3 regions of the Streptomyces sp. NPDC014734 genome follow, and region 1 is predicted to be linked to each of the others. Evidence: riboswitches for the same ligand, from Rfam matches in the RefSeq annotation. Region 1 holds a riboswitch; each other region holds the start of a gene.
The links. A riboswitch is a leader RNA that binds a small molecule or an ion and turns the genes downstream of it on or off. The one in region 1 is predicted to bind cyclic di-AMP.
Positions count from the first base shown of each region.

Region 2: another riboswitch for cyclic di-AMP. It lies ahead of ACF1CT_RS24770 (C40 family peptidase); the one in region 1 lies ahead of ACF1CT_RS20595 (transglycosylase family protein).
Region 3: another riboswitch for cyclic di-AMP. It lies ahead of ACF1CT_RS04045 (M23 family metallopeptidase); the one in region 1 lies ahead of ACF1CT_RS20595 (transglycosylase family protein).

Region 1 covers NZ_JBIBYN010000012.1:132,446-140,081, forward strand. Annotated here, with positions in the region: gene ACF1CT_RS20590 (transglycosylase family protein) at 116-1,117, shown strand; cyclic di-AMP (ydaO/yuaA leader) riboswitch at 1,417-1,587, shown strand; gene ACF1CT_RS20595 (transglycosylase family protein) at 1,591-2,364, shown strand; gene eno (phosphopyruvate hydratase) at 2,684-3,970, shown strand; gene ACF1CT_RS20605 (septum formation initiator family protein) at 4,121-4,591, shown strand; gene ACF1CT_RS20610 (DUF501 domain-containing protein) at 4,706-5,245, shown strand; gene ACF1CT_RS20615 (exopolyphosphatase) at 5,383-6,336, shown strand; gene ACF1CT_RS20620 (NAD(P)/FAD-dependent oxidoreductase) at 6,831-7,636, shown strand, end outside.
Region 2 covers NZ_JBIBYN010000017.1:42,211-49,846, forward strand. Annotated here, with positions in the region: gene bioD (dethiobiotin synthase) at 1-313, opposite strand, end outside; gene ACF1CT_RS24740 (adenosylmethionine--8-amino-7-oxononanoate transaminase) at 315-1,643, opposite strand; gene bioB (biotin synthase BioB) at 1,636-2,796, opposite strand; gene ACF1CT_RS24750 (8-amino-7-oxononanoate synthase) at 2,938-4,083, shown strand; gene ACF1CT_RS24755 (DUF397 domain-containing protein) at 4,076-4,282, opposite strand; gene ACF1CT_RS24760 (helix-turn-helix domain-containing protein) at 4,307-5,167, opposite strand; gene ACF1CT_RS24765 (ATP-binding protein) at 5,372-5,803, shown strand; gene ACF1CT_RS24770 (C40 family peptidase) at 5,943-6,416, opposite strand; cyclic di-AMP (ydaO/yuaA leader) riboswitch at 6,420-6,584, opposite strand; gene ACF1CT_RS24775 (hypothetical protein) at 6,953-7,261, opposite strand; gene ACF1CT_RS24780 (ATP-dependent Clp protease proteolytic subunit) at 7,269-7,636, opposite strand, start outside.
Region 3 covers NZ_JBIBYN010000002.1:24,484-32,119, forward strand. Annotated here, with positions in the region: gene ACF1CT_RS04030 (PrsW family intramembrane metalloprotease) at 1-91, shown strand, start outside; gene ACF1CT_RS04035 (hypothetical protein) at 251-580, opposite strand; gene ACF1CT_RS04040 (aldo/keto reductase) at 937-1,881, opposite strand; gene ACF1CT_RS04045 (M23 family metallopeptidase) at 2,496-3,557, opposite strand; cyclic di-AMP (ydaO/yuaA leader) riboswitch at 3,827-3,979, opposite strand; gene ACF1CT_RS04050 (PP2C family protein-serine/threonine phosphatase) at 4,226-5,326, opposite strand; tRNA gene ACF1CT_RS04055 (tRNA-Met) at 5,615-5,688, opposite strand; gene ACF1CT_RS04060 (SHOCT domain-containing protein) at 5,938-6,366, shown strand; tRNA gene ACF1CT_RS04065 (tRNA-Lys) at 6,527-6,599, opposite strand; gene ACF1CT_RS04070 (amino acid permease) at 6,680-7,636, opposite strand, start outside.

The DNA.
Region 1 (7,636 bases):
CTTTGACGTGATCCGTGCTGCATCGACTTGTGACACGCGTTCGGGTCCGGCTAGGTTCACCGTTCGACCCACCAGTCGCTCGTCAGACCTTGTCCGTCACACGGAAGGCAATCCCATGGGCTCCGCGAACGGCCGACACCGCCGCCCTCGTCAGGCACCCGCCATCGTCGTCGCCGCGGGTGTGACCGGATCCGCCATCGCCATCCCGCTGCTCGGCGCGGGCGCCGCGCAGGCGGCCGACGCCACGACATGGGACCGGGTTGCCGAGTGCGAGAGCGGGGGCACGTGGAGCGCCGACTTCGGCAACGGCTCCTACGGCGGCCTCCAGCTCTCCCCGGAGACCTGGAAGGCGTACGGCGGTGAGTCGTACGCCCCGCGGGCCGACCTCGCCAGCCGGGCGCAGCAGATCGCGGTGGCCGAGAAGATCCTCGACGCCCGGGGCCCGAAGGCGTGGCCGAGCTGTGCGGTCATCTCCGGCCTCGCGACGGGCGGGGCGCTGCCCGGGGTCGACCCGGGAGTGACGCCCTCCGCCGACCCGGCTCAGTCCGCGGGGGCGACGGGGAGCGAGCAGCCGGCGAAGGGCGCGTCGGCGTCCCCGTCCGACGGCGCCACGCCCGCGGACGACGCCAAGGAGCCGAAGGGCGGCACCGAGCCGTCCGCGAACCCCTCGGCCACCGAGTCGGCGTCCCCGTCCGCGGACGCCTCCCGTTCCCCCGGCGCGAACGACGCGTCCGGTTCGTCAGGCCCCGGTTCCTCGGGTTCCTCCGATCCCTCGGGTTCCTCCGCCCCGTCCGGAACGGACGGTGCCGCGGGCACGGGTGGCAAGCACCGCGGCGCCCCGGCCGCCGAGGAGGGCCGCGACTCGTCCGGCGGCGACGACCGCGAGTCGGGCCGTCACGCCTCCCGGGGCGAGGGCGGGGCCCGCGACACGGGAGCCCCGGTCGCCGACGACACCTACACCGTCCGTCCCGGTGACAATCTCTGGGCGATTGCTGACGCACAGAAGGTTCCCGGTGGGTGGACCGCGCTCTACGAGTCGAACAAGGACGTCGTCGGCTCCGACCCGGACCTCATCCTCCCTGGCCAGAACCTCGAACTCGATGTGAGGGCAGGCTGAGAACTGCCTGACAATCGACTGAAAGAGCCTCAAAGTCTGGGGTGCTTCAGGGGCCTATGTCCACTTGTGTCCAAGTGAGACATGGGTCTCTTTGCGTGTATTGGCGTGTCGTGTCCGAGGTGTTCTCGCGCATCGCTCCCGACCTGCGGAAACGGCAGTTCATCGGATGCAAGTAAGGGCATATTGTCCGATGTGTCCATCTTTGAATGTAGGGCTTGCGTATGTTTACGTTCGAAACCGCTCGCACCGCGGGCCCCGTCGACCGTCACGCCGAATCCTGCCGTCGGTCGGGGGGAACAGACGCGAAAGCGCCGTAGGCAGGAGCGGGGGACCCAGGTAGGCGTCGGCCCGGTCGTCGAAGGACGCATCAGGACCGGCTAGGGGTGAAGTCGCGCGCTAGGACGTGCGACCGGGCAACTCACTTGGCCCGAACCCGACAGCTCACCTCGTAGGCGTCGGTGAGGAGAAGTTCCATGCTGTTTTCCGGCAAGGGCAAGCACCGCCGCCCGTCCAAGGCCGTCCGGATCGCCACGCTCGCCGGTGTCGCCGGCACCGCCGTCGCCGTTCCGCTGATGGGTGCGACCGGCGCTTCCGCCGCCTCCGTCTCCACCTGGGACGCCGTCGCCCAGTGCGAGTCCGGCGGCAACTGGTCCATCAACACCGGCAACGGCTACTACGGCGGTCTGCAGTTCTCGCAGTCCAGCTGGGCCGCCGCCGGCGGTACGCAGTACGCCCCCCGCGCCGACCTGGCCACCAAGGCCCAGCAGATCGCCACCGCCGAGCGCCTTCTCGCCATGCAGGGTCCGGGTGCCTGGGGCTGCGCCTGGGCCGGCAACCTGCGCAACGACGGTGTCGACCCGGGTGTCGACACCGGTTCCTCCGCCAACTCCGGTGCCGCCAAGCAGCAGAGCACCCCCTCGGCGCCGAAGCGTCAGCAGTCGCAGCAGGCCCAGCCGAAGAAGGCCCAGCCGAAGAAGGCCGAGCGCACCGAGGCCCCGGCCGCCTCCCGCTCGGAGCGCCACGCCGCCCCGCGCGCCGAGTCGAAGAAGACCGTCACCACCCCGACCGGCGAGAAGGTCGAGAAGGGCGACGGCGAGTACAAGGTCGTCTCCGGCGACTCCCTCAGCAAGATCGCCGCGGACCACAAGGTCAAGGGCGGCTGGCAGCGGCTGTTCGAGCTGAACAAGGACATCGTCGAGGACGCCGACCTGATCTACCCGGGTCAGCAGCTGCACCTGACGAAGTAGTCCCGGCTCCCTCCCCCCGGGCCATCCCGGCCCGGCTCTCTCCTCCCCGAGCCACCCCGGCCCGGCGCGCGTTTCCCCGTACGCGCCGGGCCGGGGTTTCTGCGTGAGGGGCGCGGTGTGCGGCGCCCGTCGGTTCAACCTTTGTAGTTACTGATCCGTAATGAACCTGCCGTTTGCCCCGGATCATGCCCTCTCGGGCCCTTTTTCGTCCCAGGGGGCGGGCGGTCGTCGGGCCGAGCGGGCCGGGCCGGTTAGGCTCTTGTCGCAAGGCCAAAGTGACCCTGCAGAACCAGCGTCATATCCCAGAAGGAGATGCCTCGTGCCGTCCATCGACGTCGTCGTAGCCCGAGAAATCCTCGACTCCCGGGGGAACCCCACGGTCGAGGTCGAGGTCGGCCTCGACGACGGCAGCACGGGCCGTGCTGCTGTGCCGTCCGGCGCCTCCACCGGCGCGTTCGAGGCCATTGAGCTTCGCGACGGCGACCCCAACCGCTACCAGGGCAAGGGCGTCGAGAAGGCCGTCCTCGCCGTGATCGAGCAGATCGGCCCGGAGCTCGTCGGCTACGACGCCACCGAGCAGCGGCTGATCGACCAGGCGATGTTCGACCTGGACGCCACCGAGAACAAGGGCTCGCTCGGCGCCAACGCCATCCTCGGCGTCTCGCTGGCCGTCGCGCACGCCGCCTCCGAGGCCTCGGACCTGCCGCTGTTCCGCTACCTCGGCGGCCCGAACGCGCACCTGCTGCCCGTTCCGATGATGAACATCCTCAACGGTGGGTCGCACGCCGACTCCAACGTCGACATCCAGGAGTTCATGATCGCCCCGATCGGCGCGGAGTCCTTCTCCGAGGCCCTGCGCTGGGGTGCCGAGGTCTACCACACCCTGAAGAAGGTCCTGAAGACCAAGGGCCTGTCGACCGGCCTCGGCGACGAGGGCGGCTTCGCGCCGAACCTGGAGTCGAACCGCGCCGCCCTCGACCTCATCGTCGAGGCCGTCAAGGAGGCCGGTTACGTCCCGGGCAAGGACATCGCGCTCGCGCTCGACGTCGCCGCGTCCGAGTTCTACAAGGACGGGAAGTACGAGTTCGAGGGCAAGTCCCGCTCGGCCGCCGAGATGACCGAGTACTACGAGGAGCTCGTCTCCGCGTACCCGCTGGTCTCCATCGAGGACCCGCTGTTCGAGGACGACTGGGCCGGCTGGAAGATCATCACCGACAAGCTCGGCGCCAAGGTGCAGATCGTCGGCGACGACCTCTTCGTCACCAACCCGGAGCGCCTGGCGCGCGGCATCGAGGAGGGCTCCGCCAACGCCCTGCTCGTCAAGGTCAACCAGATCGGCTCGCTGACCGAGACCCTGGACGCCGTCGAGCTCGCCCAGCGCAACGGCTTCAAGTGCATGATGTCGCACCGTTCCGGCGAGACCGAGGACGTCACCATCGCCGACCTCGCCGTCGCGGTGAACTGCGGCCAGATCAAGACCGGCGCCCCGGCCCGCTCGGACCGTGTCGCCAAGTACAACCAGCTCCTGCGCATCGAGGAGATCCTCGACGACGCCGCGGTGTACGCGGGCCGCTCGGCGTTCCCGCGGTTCCGCCCGGCGGACTGACCGACCGGCACGCCGTCCGCGAGCCGACCGGCACCGCGAGGGCCGACCCCTTCGGGCCGTTCGGACCCGAAGGGGTCGGCCTCCGTCCGTCCCCGCACCCGGTCCCGTACCGTGTGCGGGGACGGACGTGTGTAGTGGGGAGGCGGAGACATGGCCGCGAAGGACCGGGACCGGTTCTCCACCGCGACCCGGCTGCGGCTGCTCGGCGAGCAGACCGCCGCCCGTGTCTACCGGTCGCAGAGCCGCCGCCAGGACCGCCGCTCCCGGCTCACCGGCCGGGCGGCCTTCCTGGCCCTCATCGTGTGCTCCCTCGTGGTCGCGCTGGCGTACCCGATGCGGCAGTACGTGTCGCAGCAGGACGAGATCGCCGACCAGGAGCGCCTGGCGCGCGAGGCCCGCGTCCGCACCGAGGAACTGCGCGACGAGAAGGCACGGCTCCAGGACGACGCCTACATCAGGCAGCTGGCCCGCAAGCACCTGCACTATCTTCTCCCCGGGGAGACCGGCTACACGGTGATCGACCCCGACGCGGTCAAGGAACGCAACGGCGAGACGGACTCCTCCGGCCGGCCGTGGCACTCCAACCTCTGGGACGGCGTCGACGGCGCCGACCGCGGCTGATCCGTCCGCCGCTCGCCTCCCCGTCGCGTCCCGTCCGGCTCCGTCCTCCTCCCGCCCGTCCCCGTCGGCAGAACCAGAACCAGAACCAGAACCAGAACCCAGAACTAGGCAGGCATGGAAACCCCCCCTCCGCAGACCGAGCCCACCGAGCCCACCGAGGCGGACATCGCCGCGTTCCGGGAGCAGCTGGGCCGCCCGCCCCGCGGGCTGCGCGCGATCGCGCACCGCTGCCCGTGCGGCAACCCGGACGTTGTCGAGACACAGCCCCGGCTGGAGGACGGCACCCCGTTCCCGACGACGTACTACCTGACGTGCCCGCGTGCCGCGTCCGCGATCGGCACCCTGGAGGCGAACGGCGTCATGAAGGAGATGACCGAGCGCCTCGGCAGCGATCCCGAGCTGGCCGCCGCGTACCGGGCCGCCCACGAGGACTACATCGCCCGGCGCGACGCCATCGAGGTGCTGGAGGGCTTCCCCAGCGCGGGCGGCATGCCGGACCGGGTGAAGTGCCTGCACGTCCTGGTCGCGCACTCGCTGGCCGCGGGGCCCGGAGTGAACCCGCTGGGCGACGAGGCGATCGCGATGCTGCCCGAGTGGTGGCGCAAGGGCCCGTGCGTCACGCCCTGCGCGCCGGACACGCCGGGCGGGAGCTGACCGTCCCGCCCCGGGGCGCGCGCCCCCGGCCCGGTCGTCCGGTCGTACGCCGGGACCCGGCCCGGCGGCCGCGCCCCGGACCCGTGCTCCCCGGCAGGACCGGAGGGGCCCGACTCTCCACAGGAGCAGGAGCATCCATGACCCGCGTGGCCGCCATCGACTGCGGTACCAATTCCATCCGTCTGCTCGTCGCCGACGCCGATCCGTCCACCGGTGAGTTCGTCGAGCTCGACCGCCGGATGGAGATCGTCCGCCTCGGCCAGGGAGTGGACCGCACCGGCCGGCTCGCCCCCGAGGCGCTGGAGCGGACCTTCGCCGCCTGCCGCAGGTACGCGGAGGTGATCGAGGAGCACGGGGCACGGCGGATCCGGTTCGTCGCCACCTCCGCCTCCCGCGACGCGGAGAACCGGGACGAGTTCGTCCGCGGCGTGCGCGACATCCTGGGTGCCGAGCCCGAGGTGATCAGCGGCGACCAGGAGGCGGAGTTCTCCTTCACCGGCGCCACCAGGGAACTCGCGGGCCGCGACCACCTCGCGAAGCCGTACCTCGTCGTGGACATCGGCGGCGGCTCCACCGAGTTCGTCGTCGGCGACGACCACGTGCGGGCGGCCCGCTCCGTGGACATGGGCTGCGTCCGGATGACCGAACGGCACCTGGTGCACGACGGCGCGGTGACCGATCCGCCGACCCCGGAACGGCTCGACGCGATCCGCGCCGACATCGAAGCGGCGCTCGACCTGGCCGAGGAGGGCGTCCCGCTCACCGGGGCCGCCACCCTCGTCGGCCTCGCCGGGACGGTCACCACGGTCGCCGCGATCGCCCTCGGGCTCGAACGCTACGACTCCGAGGCGATCCACCACTCCCGGATCTCCCTGGAACAGGTCGAGGAGATCACCGCGCGGCTCGCCGCCTCCACGCACGCCGAACGCGCCCGGATCGGCGCGATGCACCCGGGACGGGTCGACGTGATCACCTCCGGCGCGCTGATCCTGCTCGCCGTGATGCGACGGGCCGGGGCCCGCGAGGTCGTCGTCAGCGAGCACGACATCCTCGACGGGATCGCCTGGTACGCGGCGGCGGAGCCGCGGTAGGGACGGGCGCCGACGGCACCGACCGCGCCTCGGCGGCCGACGCACGACGGGCGGCGGGGCGCGGCGGGCGTCGCGTCGGTTCCCGGCCTCGCTCATCCGCATCCCCGCCTGCACTTTTGAGGTGTGGTGGGCTTCTGGGGGCTCTTTGCGCGCCGCGCCGCGACGAAGTTCGTGAACTTCTTCACAAGGAATTCGGCTCACGGAGGGGCGCTTGCGACCCGTACGGGTACGCGGAGTCGTCCACGGGGTCGTTCCGTGTCCATACGGGGGTGTTCCGGGCGCGTCACCGGAGCGTGAACCGGGACGTCGGTTCGCCGCTCCGCCGGGCACAAGGGCCAGCTCACAGGGGGTGAACAACGTGCACCCGCCCTGCCTGGTTCCCCATGGGAGCCATGACCTCGGTCACGGGGGCGGCGAAGTGTAGCAGAGGGTGTGGGAAACCTTGTGAAGGGGCTCACGAGGGGTCCCCGGGAGAGGGGTGGATACTCGATGGCATGAGCACCACGGAGCGTCCCAGGATCCTCGTAGTAGGCGGTGGGTACGTAGGCCTGTACGCAGCTCGACGCATTCTGAAGAAGATGCGCTACGGAGAGGCGACCGTCACGGTCGTCGACCCGCGCTCGTACATGACGTACCAGCCCTTCCTCCCCGAAGCTGCCGCAGGCAGCATCTCTCCTCGGCATGTCGTCGTCCCGCTGCGACGCGTTCTGCCGAAGGCCGAGGTGCTCACCGGCCGCGTGACCACCATTGACCAGGACCGCAAGGTCGCCACGGTCGCGCCGCTGGTCGGCGAGGCCTACGAGCTGCCCTTCGACTACCTGATCATCGCGATGGGCGCGGTCTCCCGCACCTTCCCGATCCCCGGTCTCGCCGAGCAGGGCATCGGCATGAAGGGCATCGAGGAGTCCATCGGTCTGCGCAACCACGTCCTGGAGCAGCTGGACAAGGCCGACTCCACGACCGACGAGGAAGTCCGCCGCAAGGCGCTGACGTTCGTCTTCGTGGGCGGCGGGTTCGCCGGGGCGGAGACCGTCGGCGAGGTCGAGGACATGGCTCGCGACGCGGCGAAGTACTACACGAACGTGAAGCGCGAGGACATGCGCTTCATCCTCGTCGACGCCGCCGACAAGATCCTTCCCGAGGTCGGCCCGAAGCTGGGCGCGTGGGGCCGGGAGCACCTGGAGTCCCGCGGTGTCGAGATCTTCCTCTCGACGTCGATGGACTCCTGCGTCGACGGCCACGTGGTGCTGAAGAACGGCCTGGAGGTCGACTCCAACACCATCGTGTGGACGGCCGGCGT
Region 2 (7,636 bases), on a different contig from region 1:
CCACATCGTGTTCGGTCGCCAGCTTCTCGGCGGCCTCGGCGATCTCGTACGGCCGCACCGGCGGCAGGCCGGCCCGGCGGGCCGCCGTGGCCGGGGCCAACGGCTCGGGGAACCGGGCCAGTTCGACCGCCGTCACATGGCCGCCCGCCAGCCGCGCCACTTCCGCCGCGTCCCCCGGCTCACCGGCGGCCAGGCCTGTCTGGGCGGGCTTGAGCACCGCGACCCTCAGGTCCCGCCGTGCCGCCGCCACGGCCGCGGTCACGACGGTCTTGCCGACCTCCGTGTCCGTGCCCGTCACCACCAGAATCGTCATCTCAGCCCTCCCGCGCGGCAGCGCACACGGCACGACAGATCCGCGCCACGTCATCGTCCCGGGTCACGTACGGCGGCATGGTGTAGACGAGGTCGCGGAACGGCCGCAGCCACACCCCTTCCCGTACCGCCGCACGCGTCGCCGCCGCCATGTCCACCTCGTGGTCGAGCTGTACGACCCCGATCGCACCGAGCGTCCGCACGTCCCGGACGCCGGGCAGCCCGGACGCCGGCGCGAGCCCCTCCCGCAGCCCCGCACCGATCCGCCCCACCTCCCGCTCCCAGTCCCCGTCGAGCAGCAGGTCGACGGAGGCGCACGCCACCGCGGCGGCGAGCGGGTTGCCCATGAACGTCGGCCCGTGCGCCAGCACCGGCACCTCGCCCCGCGAGATGCCCTCGGCCACCCGTGAGGTGCACAGCGTCGCCGCCATCGTCAGATAGCCGCCGGTCAGCGCCTTGCCCACGCACATCACGTCCGGGGAGACCCCCGCGTGGCCGGCGGCGAACAACCGTCCCGTGCGGCCGAATCCCGTGGCTATCTCGTCGAACACCAGCAGCACGTCGTGCGCGTCGCACGCCTCGCGCAACACCTTCAGGTAGGCGGGGGAGTGGAACCGCATCCCGCCCGCGCCCTGCACCACCGGCTCCACGATCACCGCGGCCAGCCGATCGGCGTGCTTCGCGACCAGCTCCCACAGATGATCCACGTATCCGGCATCCGGCTCCGTGCCGAAGCCCGCCGGCGGCGCGTCCGCGAAGACCTGCCGGGGCAGAACGCCCGACCACAGCTCGTGCATGCCGCCCTCGGGGTCGCACACCGACATCGGCTGCCAGGTGTCCCCGTGATAGCCGCCGCGCCAGGTCATCAGCCGCTGCTTGGCGGGACGTCCGGCCGAGCGCCAGTACTGCAGGCACATCTTCACGGCGACCTCGACCGACACCGAACCCGAATCGGCGAGGAAGACGTGACGCAGCGGCTCCGGGGTGATCTCCACCAGCCGGGCGGCCAGCCGCACCGCCGGTTCATGGGTGAGCCCGCCGAACATCACATGGCTCATCCGGTCCAGCTGGCCGCGGGCCGCCTCATTGAGCACCGGGTGGTTGTAGCCGTGCACCGCCGACCACCAGGACGACATGCCGTCGACGAGCTCGTGCCAGCCGTGGGCCGGCTCGGCCAGCCGGAGCCGTACCCCGGACGCGGATTCCACGACCAGGGGCTCCTGGCGACCCGGCATCGGGCCGTACGGATGCCAGACGTGCGCCCGGTCCAGCGACCGCAGCTCGGCGGGGGACAGCGGCCCGGGCGCGGCGGGGGAGAGCGGCTCAGGCATTGGGCGCGAGATCCGTACCCGCTCCGCGGCGCCGCACCGCCACCAGGTCGGGACGTGCGGCGGCCGTCTCGTCGACGCCGCGACCGGTGTCGCCGCCGTCGCACGGCGCGCAGCCGCCGTCCCGGGTGCCGCAGCCGCCCTCCGCCGACCGGCGATGGGCGGGCAGCGTCGTCGTGCCCGCGCCCTCCACCTCGAACCCGGCGTCCGTGATCATGTCCAGGTCCGCCTGCCCGGCCTGCCCCTCACTGGTGAGGTAGTCGCCCAGGAAGATCGAGTTGACGAGGTGCAGTGCCAGCGGCTGCATCGAGCGCAGGTGCACCTCGCGCCCGCCCGCGAGCCGCACCTCGACGTCGGGGCAGACGAACCTGACCATCGCCAGGATGCGCAGGCACCGCTGCGGCGTGAGGTTCCACTCCTTGGCCAGCGGCGTTCCCTCGAACGGGATCAGGAAGTTCACCGGCACCGAGTCCGGGTCCAGCTCGCGCAGCGAGAACACGACGTCGACAAGGTCGGCGTCGCTCTCGCCCATTCCGGCGATCAGCCCGGAACACGCGGAGAGCCCGGCGGACTGCGCATGGCGCACGGTCTCCACCCGGTCCGCGTAGGTGTGGGTGGAGGTGATGGTGCCGTACGTCCCCTCGGACGTGTTGAGGTTGTGGTTGTACGCGTCGGCCCCTGCCGAACGCAGTCGCTCGGCCTGCCCGTCGGACAGCAGACCGAGGCAGGCGCACACCTCGACGCCCTCGTGCCGGTCCTTGATGGCCCCGATGGTCTCCGAGACCCGGTCGACATCACGGTCCGTCGGACCGCGGCCGCTCGCCACCAGGCACACCCGCTTGGCGCCCCCCGCCACCCCTGCCGCGGCGGCCTTCGACGCCTCGTCCGGCTTCAGCCAGGTGTACTTGAGGATCCCGGCCCTGGAACCGAGCCGCTGCGAGCAGTACGAGCAGTCCTCCGGACAGAGCCCCGACTTGAGATTGACCAGGTAGTTCAGCTTCACGCGCCGCCCGAACCACTGACGGCGCACCTTTCCGGCCGCCGCCACCACGTCGAGCAGGTCGTCGTCCGGGGTCGCCAGTACGGCGAGAGCTTCTTCACGGGTCGGCAGCTCGCGCCGCAGCCCCTTGTCCACCAGCGTGTTCAGGAGGTCCATGGCATCGATCCTGGCCCACGACGCACCCGGTAGCCAAGGAGGAACCGGACAACAGAGCCTACGAAGGGTGTAGGCATTGCCACACCATGACCTGGGGCCCGCCCGGATATGGTCTGTGAACTGCCTACAAAGGGACCGCTCATGCCCTCCGCCCCGTTCGACTGGATCGACGACGCGGCGCGCCGCCGTGCGGCCGACGGACTCGTCCGTGTGCTCCGCCCCCGGCCCGCCGGGCCCGGGCTCCTGGACCTCGCGAGCAACGACTATCTGGGCCTGACCAGGCATCCCGAGGTCACCGGGGCGGCGGCCGAGGCGGCACGTCGATGGGGCGGCGGGGCGACCGGATCGCGCCTCGTCACCGGCTCCACGACCCTGCACGCCGAACTCGAACGCGAACTCGCGGAATTCTGCGGATTCGAGGCGGCCCTGGTGCTCTCCTCGGGCTACGCCGCCAATCTCGCCGCGCTCACCGCGCTCACCGGGCGCGGTTCGCTGATCGTCTCGGACGCGGGCAACCACGCCTCGATCGTCGACGGCTGCCGGCTCTCCCGGGCCGAGACGTCCGTCGTCCCGCACGCGGACCCCGAAGCCGTGCGCAAGGCGCTGCGCGCGCACGAGGGGCGCGCGCTCGCGGTCACCGACTCGGTCTTCTCGGTCGACGGCGACGCCGCGCCGCTGTCCCGACTGGCCGGGGCCTGCCGCGCGGAGGGCGCCGCGCTGCTCGTCGACGACGCGCACGGCCTGGGCGTGCTCGGCCCGGGCGGCCGGGGCGCGCTCGCGGCCGCCGGAATCGCGGGAGACGGCGGAACCGTCGCCACACTCACCCTCTCCAAATCCCTGGGCAGCCAGGGCGGAGCGGTACTCGGTCCGTCCCGGGTCATCGAGCACCTGGTCAACACGGCCCGCACGTTCATCTTCGACACGGGCCTCGCCCCGGCCGCCGCGGCTGCCGCGCTCGGCGCACTGCGGTTGCTCCGCCGCGAGCCGGAACGCGCCGACCGGGTCCGCGCGGTCGCGACCGGACTGCACGAACGGCTCACCGCTGTCGGGCTGAGCGCCGTGCGTCCGGACGCGGCAGTGGTCTCCGTGCGGGCCCCGTCGGCGGAGGCGGCGGTGCGCTGGGCGGCGGACTGCCGCGGGGCGGGCGTCGCGGTCGGCTGCTTCCGGCCGCCGTCGGTGCCGGACGGTGTGTCCCGGCTGCGGCTGACCGCACGCGCCGACCTGACCGAGGAGCAGATCGCCGACGCGGTGGAGATCCTTCGGCGAACCGCCCCCGCCGTCAGCTGACCGATTGCCGGTGCAGACCGGAGACGAACAGGGCCCAGGCCGATGCGGAGAACCGCAACGGCGCCCGGGACACGTTCTTGGAGTCCCGCACGGCCAGCCGCCCCTCACCGAACGGCGCGGCCTCCACACAGTTGTTCATACCCGTGCTGCGACTGCTGCGCCGCCAGCGCAACTCGTGCTGGGCGAGGCAATCCGACATGACGTCTCCTCCGGCGGTCCGGGGTCAATGACCGTCGCGGTCGATCGCGGTGATGAGCTCCAACGACTGCTGCGGCGACAGCGCGTGGGACTGCATGGTGCGGAAGGCCGAGCTGTACGCCTCAAGGTCTTCTTTCCGCTCCAGATAGAGACTACTCGTCAAATGGTCGAGAACTACCACGTCCAGATCAGAAGTGTTCGGAAATGAGAAGATAACGAAAGGGCCGGTGAGCCCGGCGTACCCGCCGACGGAGAACGGCAGTAACTGGAGTTGTACGTGGGGGAGTTGGGCCACCCGCGTCAGATGGCGCAGTTGTTCCCTCATCACCCGGGGCCCGCCGACCTCTCGCCGCAGTACCGCCTCGTCCAGCACCGCGCTCAGTCGCAGCGGCGGATCCGTGCGCAGCACCCCCTGCCGGGTGAGCCTCACCTCCACCAGGGAATCGAGCTGACCGGAGGGCAGCCCGTCCAGCGACGCCCGGGTCACCGCTCGCGCGTAGTCGGCGGTCTGGAGCAGCCCCGGAACCACCGAGGTCTCCAGCGTCCGCGCGGTGCGGGCCTGGGACTCCAGACTGATGAAGTCGCGGTACTGGGGCGGAATCAGGCCGCGGTAGGCGTGCCACCATCCTGTACCACCGCCTCCCGCCGAGCCCGCCAGCGTCTCCAGAAGTGTCCGGAGTTGCGCGTCGTCCACTCCGTACGCGTCCAGCAGCCGGATCACGTCGGCCGGCCGCACCCCGCTCACCCCGGTCTCGATCCGGCTCACCTTCGACTGGTGCCAGCCGAGCATCCGCGCGGCGTTGCGACTCGTCAGTCCGGACGTGTGGCGCAGACTCCGCAGTTCCTCCCCGAGCTTGCGGCGCCGTACCGCAGGGCCGTGCTGCATGCGCGGCCTCCCTCCCTCTCGTTCCGAGCGGACAGTCTGGCGCGCGCCCCCGGCTCTCCGCGGCGGATTTCACCGCATCGAGCGACAGATATATGCATATCTTGGTGGATCACCCGCACAGAGGGCCGGATCAGTGGCAATCTGGCGCGAAGCACAACCAGGGCCGGGCGTCTGCCGGTCCGGGTGGGAGAGGGGCGGTTCGCCGTGGCAGACCATCAGGAAGCAAGCATCACTCTGCCGAGCGAGCCGGTCTCGGTCCCGGCCGCCCGGAGTCACGTGTCGCGGGTGCTCTCCGCGTGGGGGCTGGCCGCGGGAACGGAACTCGCCGACACCATCCGGCTCATCGTGTCGGAGCTCGCGACCAACGCGGTCCAGCACACCCTCGGTCAGTCGCCCACCTTCACCGTGGATCTGCGGCTGGAGCGGGAGGAACGGCTGCTCGTAGGAGTGACGGACAGTCATCCACGCCGGCCGCGCCGACTGCCCGCCGCCGTGCAGCAGGACAACGGCCGTGGCATGGGGATCATCCGGATGCTGGCCAAGGAGTGCGGCGGACAGCTCGCCGTCACCCCGACCGCCGACGGGGGCAAGACGGTCTGGGTCGCACTCCCGTGGGACATCTCCGCGCGGGAGTGAACTGTCTTCCGCGGCGGGCGACCGGGCCGCCGGGGTTCGGTGCCGGACCCCCGAGCCGCCGTGAACGGAAGGCGGCCGAAGGCGGCGTGCACCGCCGTGGGTCCGGGGCCGGCCGGCGCCCCGGACCGTCGGACGGACGTCAGCGGACGCGTCCGTAGAAGACGCTCCTCGTCCAGATCTTCTCCAGCCGGACCACCGAGCCGGTTCTCGGCGAGTGCCAGATCTTGTTGTGTCCGGCGTAGATCCCCACGTGGTAGATGCTGCGGCCGGAGTGGAAGAAGACCAGGTCGCCGCGTTGCCGGTGCGAGGCCGAGATGTGGCGGGTCTTGTTGTACTGCTGCTGGGCCGTGCGGGGGAGCTTCTTGCCCGCCTTCTTGAACGAGTAGACCGTCAGCCCCGAGCAGTCGAACCGATAGGGGCCGGTGGCCCCCCACCGGTACGGTGCCCCCTTCTTCGACGCGGCGATGTTGAGCGCCTTCAGCGACGGAGCGGCTGCCTGGGCCTCGGTGGCGGCACCCGGTGCGAGCATGGTGCCGCCGACGGCGGCCAGAGTGAGAACCGAGGCCGTACCGGCCCGGGCGAGCAGAGACGGGACATGAACCTGCGCAGTCATGCGCAACCCTTCGTCAGCCGCCTGTGAAGGATGACCTGTCGGGTTCGGGCTGGCGAAGTTGCCCGGCCGCACGCGGCGGCTTCACCCCGAGGGCCGACCGTTCGTCCGGTCGACCCGTTGTGCTCGGGTCCTCCACTCCTGCCGATCCACTTCTGTCGACCAGTCATCCGCGCGGCGGCAGGACTCGGCGTCCGCCCGGACCGCCCCGCCGCGGTGGCGGGGGCTTGTCGTCCCAGGGATCTTGACGCACCGACAGCCGGATTTCCGAGCTGAAACGATGATATGTGAGTCTCCTCACGACTGACCTGTTCGAGTGGAGTAGGTGCTTTCGGTCATCACTCCGTGAGTCCGGGCCGGTCGCACACCAGGGGGAAAGGGTGGACTACATCAGTTTTCGCCAAGATGTGTGCAAGTCGGAATCTTGCTCGCTGGGCGCGTTTTCTACGCTGAAAGAGTAGGAAAGTCGGTTTACTTGCCGGGCGTGTCGCGCGGGAAAGGTGGCGGGAAACCCTGCGGGTCCGCCGATGGCCCGGCGATCAACTCGGCGGAGCGGGCGGCAGGGTGACGCGTCCGGCCCGCCGCTCCCCGTCCAGGACGCGCAGCGCACGTGCCAGGGTCGCGGCGTGGATCCGGGTCTCGCCGCGCTCGTGCATCAGTGCCAGGGCGTCCCGTAGCGCGCCCGCCCGGGAGGCCAGCGCCTGTGCGGCGCGCAGGGCCCCGTAGGTGTCGCTGCCACGGGCCGGATTGATCCGGCCCAGTTGATCGACGACCTCCAGGTAGCGGTCGATGAACTCCCCCTCCGCGCGCGTCAGCGCGGGCAGCGGGGGCGGTTCCGGCGGACGCATGCCGTCCTCACCGCGTGTCGCGCGGGCGGAAGGACGACTTCCGGCTTTCCAGGACGTGGTCCACGAGCCCGTACGCCTTCGCGCCCGGCGCGTCGAGTACGAGATCGCGTTCGATGTCCTCGGCGATCCGGTCGGCGGCCCGGCCCGTGTGACGGGCCAGCAGCGCGACGAGCGTCTCGCGGACCCGTTCGAGTTCGCGTGCCTCGATCTCCAGATCCGACGGCTGCCCCCGCACCGGCTCGGCGAGCTCCGGCTGGCATACGACCGCACGGGCGCCGGGCAGCATGTGACGTCGTCCGGGCGTGCCCGCGGCGAGCAGGAGGGCCGCATGGGAGCCGGCCTGCCCGAGGCAGTAGGTCTCCACGTCGCAGGTGA
Region 3 (7,636 bases), on a different contig from region 1:
TCCGGCGCCGTACCCGCAGCATTACACCGGCCACAACCCGTACCTGCTGCCTCCACGACAGCAGACCGGGAACGGGCCGGCCCAGCTCTGAGAACTCCGGTGCATCGCACGACCCGGCGCACCACACGGCCGGAGGCACCGCACCGCCGGAGGCGCCGCACGTCGGTCGGTTCCCGGGCTGCGGTTGGTTTCCGGGCTGCGGATACTCCGCGGCGCCGACGCGGCGGTCGCCGTCCCGCCGTGCCCGGCATCAGAAGTTACGGGACGGTTCTTGGCCTTCGCCGACGAGCGCCCGGACGAGTTGGTCGACGGTGGGGGCTCCGGCCAGGCCGTCCGGTGTGGCGTAGACCCGGCAGGTCAGGCCATAGGTCGGGGCCGCGGAGGGGAAGGGATCCTGTCCGTTGACACGGATCGTGGGTGAGCCGGGAAATCGCAGGGCCTGGGCCTCCTCATCCGTCTCGACGGCGCGGAGGCCGATCTCCGGGTCGAGGTGGCCTGCGGCCGTGAGGGCTTCGCGGAGACGATCGTGTGCGAGGTGCCAGTTCGGGCAGTCGGCGAAGTAGAGCAGTTCGATGTCCACACGCTCATGGTGCCTCGTCCGCGGGCAGCGCCTCCGAGCAGGGCGGCGGTCCCGCACACGGGGTGATCCCGGACACGGAGGCAACGAGGGACGACCCGCTCGGCCCGCACGCCATGCGCGGGTGAGCGGGTCTCGTACTCGTCGCTGCGGTGGCGTCGCCCACGTCACTGCGGTGCCGTCGTGTCGCCGCTCGCGTCCGAGGCCTGGTGCCGACGGTCCGGCGTCCGACTTGCTTCCGGCCCCGCCCGCCCTTTGTTCATGAGCCGGGAACTGAGCCTGGAACAGGAACCGCAACAGGAACAGAAACAGAAACAGGAGGGGGAACGGGAGCGGGAACGGTGCGGCAGGCGCAGGTATCAGGCGGATGCCTCGGTGAGGTCGGCCAGTTCCTGCTCGGTCAGTCGCAGGTCGGCGACGGCCAGCAGGGCAGGCAGTTGCTCGACCGTGCGGGCCGAGGCGATCGGTGCGACGACGGTGGGTTGGGCGGCCAGCCAGGCCAGGGCAACAGACGCGATCTCCACGTCGTGGGCCCGGGCGACCCTGTCCAGTGCGTCCAGAACCTTCGGCCCGCGCTCGGACTCCAGGTACGGCGCCGCGCTCTGTGCCCGCGCGCTCTCCACCTGAGTTCCCGGACGGTACTTGCCGGTGAGGAAACCGGCGGCGAGGGCGAAGTACGGGACGGCGCCCAGGCCGGCCCGGGCGGCCGTGTCCTGAAGAGCGCCCTCATACGTGTCGCGGGAGACCAGGTTGTAGTGCGGCTGGAGCGCGACGTAGCGGGCCAACCCCTCGCGGTCCGAGAAGTCCACGGACGCCCGGAGCCGCTCGGCGCTGATGTTGGAGGCGCCGATCTCCCGCACCTTCCCCGCCTTCACCAGCTCGTCGAGGGTGGTGATGATCTCCTCGACCGGAACGGTCTCGTCGTCGAAATGCGTGTAGTAGAGGTCGATGTGGTCCGTGCCGAGCCTGCGCAGCGACTCGTCCGCCGCCGCCTTGATGGTCGCGGCGGAAAGCCCCTTGTACGACGGGTGGGAACCGACCTTGGTGGCGACGATGATGTCGGACCGGTTGGACCGCGCCGCAAGCCACTTGCCGATGACGGTTTCCGACTCGCCGCCCTCGTTGCCCGCAACCCAGGCCGAGTAGGCGTCGGCGGTGTCGATGAAGTTGCCGCCCGCTGCCGCGTAGGCGTCCAGCACGGCGAACGACTGCGCCTCGTCGGCCGTCCATCCGAAGACGTTGCCGCCAAGGGCGAGGGGGAAGACCTGAAGGTCGGAAGCGCCCAGCTTACGGAGAGAAGTCATGTGTGGCCCAACGAATTCCGCTCGCCGCGGTATTCCGGACATCGGCTGTTCGGCCGTCACCTGTTCGGTCTTTCTCGTGCAACTGCCGTGCCGACCGCCGCCGTTCGAAGCAGGACACTCGCGCGACAGCCACGCGCACACGGGCACAAACGCGGACGCGGGCACGGACGCAGACGCGAAGGGCCGCGCGCAGCGCGCCGTACACCCGTACGCCCGTACGCCCGTACGCCCGTACGCCCGAGCCGAGTGTCGGAACGGACGTCGGGACGGGCGCCGAAAAGCAAGCCGGCAGCCCTGGCGTCGGGGGGAGCGCCAGGGCCGCCGAGGTTTCATGGCCGGCGAACCAGCTCGGTCCACAAAGGGCACGTGAACCCCAACGGACTCAAGGACACGAGGGCTCAAGGGCTCAAGGGCTCAAGGGCTCAAGGACACGAGGCCCACAAAGAACCACAAGAACCACCGGGCCCACCGGGCCCACCAGGCCCGCAGGGGCTCAGCGCCACGAGGGACCCGGTAGCGCGCGGACCTCAGCACCGCAGGGGGCTCAGCGCCACCGGGAACTCAGCACCGCAGGACGGCCGGAGACGACGATCCGGAGCCCGTCCAGCGGTGGTTCAGGGGGTGAGCCCCTTGTTCCGGAGCCAGTTCATCGGGTCGACACCCGTACCGTCGGGGGTGTGGACCTCCAGGTGGAGGTGGGCTCCCGTCACGTTTCCGGTGGCACCGACCCGGCCGATGGTCTCACCGGTGGAGACCTTCTGGCCGACGCCGACACCGATCGAGGACTGGTGGCAGAACCACAGCTCCGTACCGTCCTCCAGCTCCAGCACCGTGCGGTAGCCGTACGCGCCGGACCAGCCCGCCGACTTGATGGTGCCGCTGTGCACGGCCTTGATCGGCGTGCCCGTCTGCGCCGCGAAGTCGAGGCCGGTGTGGTGGCCGGAGGACCACATGGGGCCGGCCTGCCCGTACGTCGAGGTGATGGTGTAGGAGCTGACCGGAATGGCATAGCTGGCAGCGAGCTTGGCGAGACGCAGGGCCTCGGCCTTCTTCTTGGCCTCCTCCTCCGCCTTCTTCTTCTCGGCGGCGACCTTGGCCTCGGCGGCGTCCTGCTGTTTCTTGGCCTCCGCGGCGGCCTTCTCCGCGGCGACCTTCTCCTGCGCCGCCCTGGCCTCGGCGTCGGCGGCGTCCTGCTGCTGCTCGGCCTGCTGGAGGATACGGGCGCGGAGCGCCTCCCCCGCGTCCGTCGTACCCTGCTCGGCCTCGGCGGAGGTGAGGCCGGCCGTGGTGAGCGGCGCGTCGGCGGTGGTGTCCCGGGGCTTGTCGTCCTCGGAGCCGCCCGAGAAGAAGGCACCCACGCCGGGAAGGGACGCGGCGTCGGGCAGGTTGTCCGCGATGGAGTCGGGGAGCGAGATGGAGACCGGCGGCTTGCTCTGCGCGGTGGCCATGCCGCCCGCGCCGACGGCCGCTATGACGCCGACCCCGAGCACCGTGGAACTGCGGGCAAGTCCGTTGCGCTGCTTGGCGACACGGTGCTTGCCGCGTACAGGACGGACGGACTCCTCGGTGGGGTTCCACTCGTCCAGGGCACGCTCGGGACCGCGGTCGAGGTCGGCGTGGAACTCACCGCCGGATCGGCCCGCGACGAAGACCTCGCCCGGTTCACCGCCGCCCATGCCGGGATCGGTGCCGTACGACGTACCGGAATCGGAGCCGAACGCCGTTCCCGTGCCGACGGTTCCGTACTCGGAGCCGTAGCCGGGTTCGGGGGCGTAACCGTAACCGGAACCGTAACCCTGGACGGAACCGTAGCTCTGGCCGGAGCCATATCCCGGGCCGGAGCCGTACCCCGGGGCGAAGTCGGCGCCGTTACCGGGTCCGAATGCGGAGTCGAGCCGGGTGGGGGCCTCTGGGGCAGGCTTGTTGGACGCCACGGGGGCGCACTCCTTTCCTTCCTTCTCGCCTACCGGGTTAGCTGACGGGTTCGGAGCAGGAAGGTCTCCTACGGACTTCTCCGCCTCTCACGAGGCACAGATGTCCGATTCACCCCAAGGTGATGGTTCCCCGGTTTCCTTTCGGAATTCGGCGCTCGCACGCGGTGCCGCCACTGACGACGGCTGGGACGACCGCACTGCGTTATCGAACGTTAATAGACACCCGGGTCCGATTCCAAGCCGTTCCCACTGATCGTTCACGTCTTTGGCCTGGACTTTACGGGACACAGGCGGACGCAACAGACGAGTTGATCGCCCCTCAGTCACACCCCTTGAACTGACGTTGCGTCAAATGTTATCGGAGCGGCGTCTCTCGATTACGCACCGTGGCGCCCTCGACGGCCCGGACGTCATCCCGATCGCACGGGGCCCGGCCCCACGATCCGGACGGTTCTGCGCCGGTCCGGCTGCCCCTCCGCAGGACGCACGACCGCGAGCAGCGCCATGTCGTCCGTCGACTCGCCACCCGTGTGCAGGCGCACGTCATCGGTGAGCGCGGACAGCAGCTCCTCGGGGCCGGGGAAGATCCGCCCGCGCAGCCGGGCCGCCGGATCGTAGAAGACCCCCTCGGCGTTCCGCGCCTCGGAAAGACCGTCCGTGTAGAGGAGCAGAGTCGTTCCCGGCAGCAGTTCCCACTCGTCCGCCCGGTCGGGCCACGCGCCCAGGTCCATGCCGAGCGGCAGCGCGGGCACCGACGGCGCCAGAACGTCCAGCGCCCCGTCCGGGTGCAGCAGGATCGGCTCCGGATGCCCCCGGTTGACGATCCGGACCCGGGACAGCCCCGACGGGATCTCGGCAAGTACGGCAGTGGTGAAGCCCTCCACGGCGTCGAGCCCCCTCCGCATCTCCCCCTCCCGCGCCAGCGCCCGCTCCAGCCGCCGCGCCACGCCCTCCAGGAAACGCTCCTGTTCGGCCGCCTCCCGGAACGCCCCGATGACCACCGCCACCGTCTCCACGGCGTCGAGCCCCTTCCCGCGCACGTCCCCCACCACCAGCCGCACCCCGTGCGGGGTGTCCGTCACGGCGAACAGGTCGCCGCCGACGAACTCGTCCGCCTGGGCCGCCTCGTACCGGGCCGCCACATGCAGCCCTCCGATCCGGTCAGACGGCTTCGGCAGCACGGCGCGCATGGCCCGCTCGGCGATGACCCTCGCGGACGCCAACTGCTCATTGCTCCGCCGCACGACCCCGTTGATCACCACCGCCAGGATCGAGACGGTGGCCAGCGTGAGCAGTTCGATCAGCGGCACGATCTCCGGCAACGTCCTGCTGAACAGCCGCAGCGCGACGACGGCCAGCATCGAGGCGACGCCGATACGAATGGTGCTGGCCAGTGAGAAGAACGGCGCGGCGATCAGCGGTGCCGCCACGAACATCGGGATGGCGGTGAAGGTCGGCGGCGTCAACAGGTCGAACACCAGTCCGCCGGCGATCATCAGCGCGGGCAGCATGCGCACGAACTGCCTGGTACCGGCGACCCCTGCCCCTTCTCCGGCATGCCTGCCGCGCCGCTTCAGCCGCTTCCACACCTGTGGTCTCCTGCCCGGTACGCGCGGCTGCGGACGATACCGCGCCCCGCCCTCAGGCTCGCCGGAGCGGAGCCGTGCGGCGAATCCTCGTCCCCCAATGGGGGTACCCGCAGGGCGCAGCTCACACCCCACCCGATGTGCGCCCGGCCGTCGCACGCCAGAACGACCTGGGCCCGACACGCTGCATGCGTGTCGGGCCCAGGTCTTCAGTAGCGGGGACAGGATTTGAACCTGCGACCTCTGGGTTATGAGCCCAGCGAGCTACCGAGCTGCTCCACCCCGCGTCGGTGAACACAACTCTACGGCATGTTCGGAGCGCTCATGACCACTCGGTGTCCGGGCCGTGTACGCGGCGGGACACGGGCACCGGAAGAAGGTGCCGCCGCCGGAGCCGCGTCACCGACACCGCAACACCTCGCCGAACGGCCGCCACCCCTCCGGACGGCGACGAGCGGATCCGGATATGGGGTGATATCACTGATTCATCAGTCGACTGGCCGACGCGACGACATCGCGGTGACCGGGGAGCGAACGTGGACAACTACCCCTTGCTCAACCTCTTCTGGACGATGCTCTGGTTCTTCCTCTGGATCATGTGGCTGTTCCTGCTCTTCAAGGTCATCGCAGACATCTTCCGCAGCGACGACCTCGGCGGCTGGGCCAAGGCCGGATGGTTGATCGTGGCGCTTCTGCTGCCCTACCTCGGCGTCCTTCTGTACGTGATCGTGCGCGGCCGGTCCATGGGCGGGCGTGACGCCAAACAGGCGCAGGAACGCGAGGCCGCCTTCAGGACGTACCTACGCGATGCCGTCGGCACCCCCGGCCCCCACGCCGCCGACGCCTCCTCCGGCCCGAAGCGGGACAGCCACGTGGACGACCTGACGAAGCTCGCGGAACTCAGGGACCGCGGCGCCCTCACCGAGGAGGAGTACCAGCGGGCGAAGGCGAAGCTCCTGGTCTGAGAGCCGGGGCCGAGTGGCTGGAGCCGCACGGCACCCCTCGCGCCACCACAGGCCACCGGACACCGGCGCCGTCGACGCCCCCGGTGTCCGCCTCGCATCCGCTGTCGACCGGCAACGGAACAGCCCTCCCCGAAACGTTCGGGGAGGGCTGTTGTCGCGGTAGGCCGTGTGGGACTCGAACCCACAACCAACGGATTAAAAGTCCGCTGCTCTGCCAATTGAGCTAACGGCCCTTGGCGAATCACCCCTGAGCATAGCCCGCCGCGGCCCGGCAGCCGATCGGGTATCGGCCACCGGGCCCGTCGCGACGGAATCACGGGGTGCGGACGGGGGCGGCGGGCGTGGTCGTGCGCTGGTGATCCGGGTTGAGGAACCAGTGCCGGGCCGAGACCAGCCACCACGTCGCGGCGAAACCGAGGACCACCAGAACCGCGACGGGCGCGTAGTTGAACGTCTCCCAGGTGACCGGCGAGACCTGCGGCAGCATGAACAGCACCGTGATGATCACGACCCAGACCACCGCGACGACACCGATCGGGCGCGACCAGCGGCCCAGGTGCCAGGGCCCCGGGGTGAAGTCGCCGCCCCGGAGCAGCCGGAGCAGGGTGGGGATGACGTAGGCGATGTAGAGGCCGATCACGGCGATCGAGGTCACCGCCGCGTATGCCGTCTCGTTGATCAGGTACGGCAGCCCCAGGACCAGGGCGCCGAGGGCGGCGAGCCAGACCGCGGCGACGGGGGTGCGGGTGCGGGGGCTGACGGTGTGCCAGAGGTGGGAGAAGGGCAGCGCCCCGTCGCGCGAGAAGGCGTAGATCATGCGGCTGTTGGCGGTGACGGACGCCATGCCGCAGAACAGTTGCGCGCCGATCACGACCAGCAGCAGGAACGTGCCGGTGGTGGCGCCGAGAGCGTCCAGCAGGATCTGGGCGGGCGGGGCGCCGGTCGGGGAGTTCAGCGCCCCGTCGTACGACTGGATGGCGAAGGTGAAGCCGAGCAGCAGGGCGAAGCCGGCGATCCACGAGGTCCAGATCGACCGGACGATGCCGCGCGGGCCCGCCGTTGCCGCGTCGTGGGTCTCCTCCGTCATGTGGGCGGAGGCGTCATATCCGGTGAAGGTGTACTGGGCCATCAGCAGGCCGATCATCACGACGTAGAACCCGCTGCCCCAGCCCGTTCCGTTGACGAACTCGGTGAAGACGAACGACGCCGAGCGGTGCGAGTCGGGGACGAGGGTCAGGGCACCGACGATGACGGCGACGCCGAGGACGTG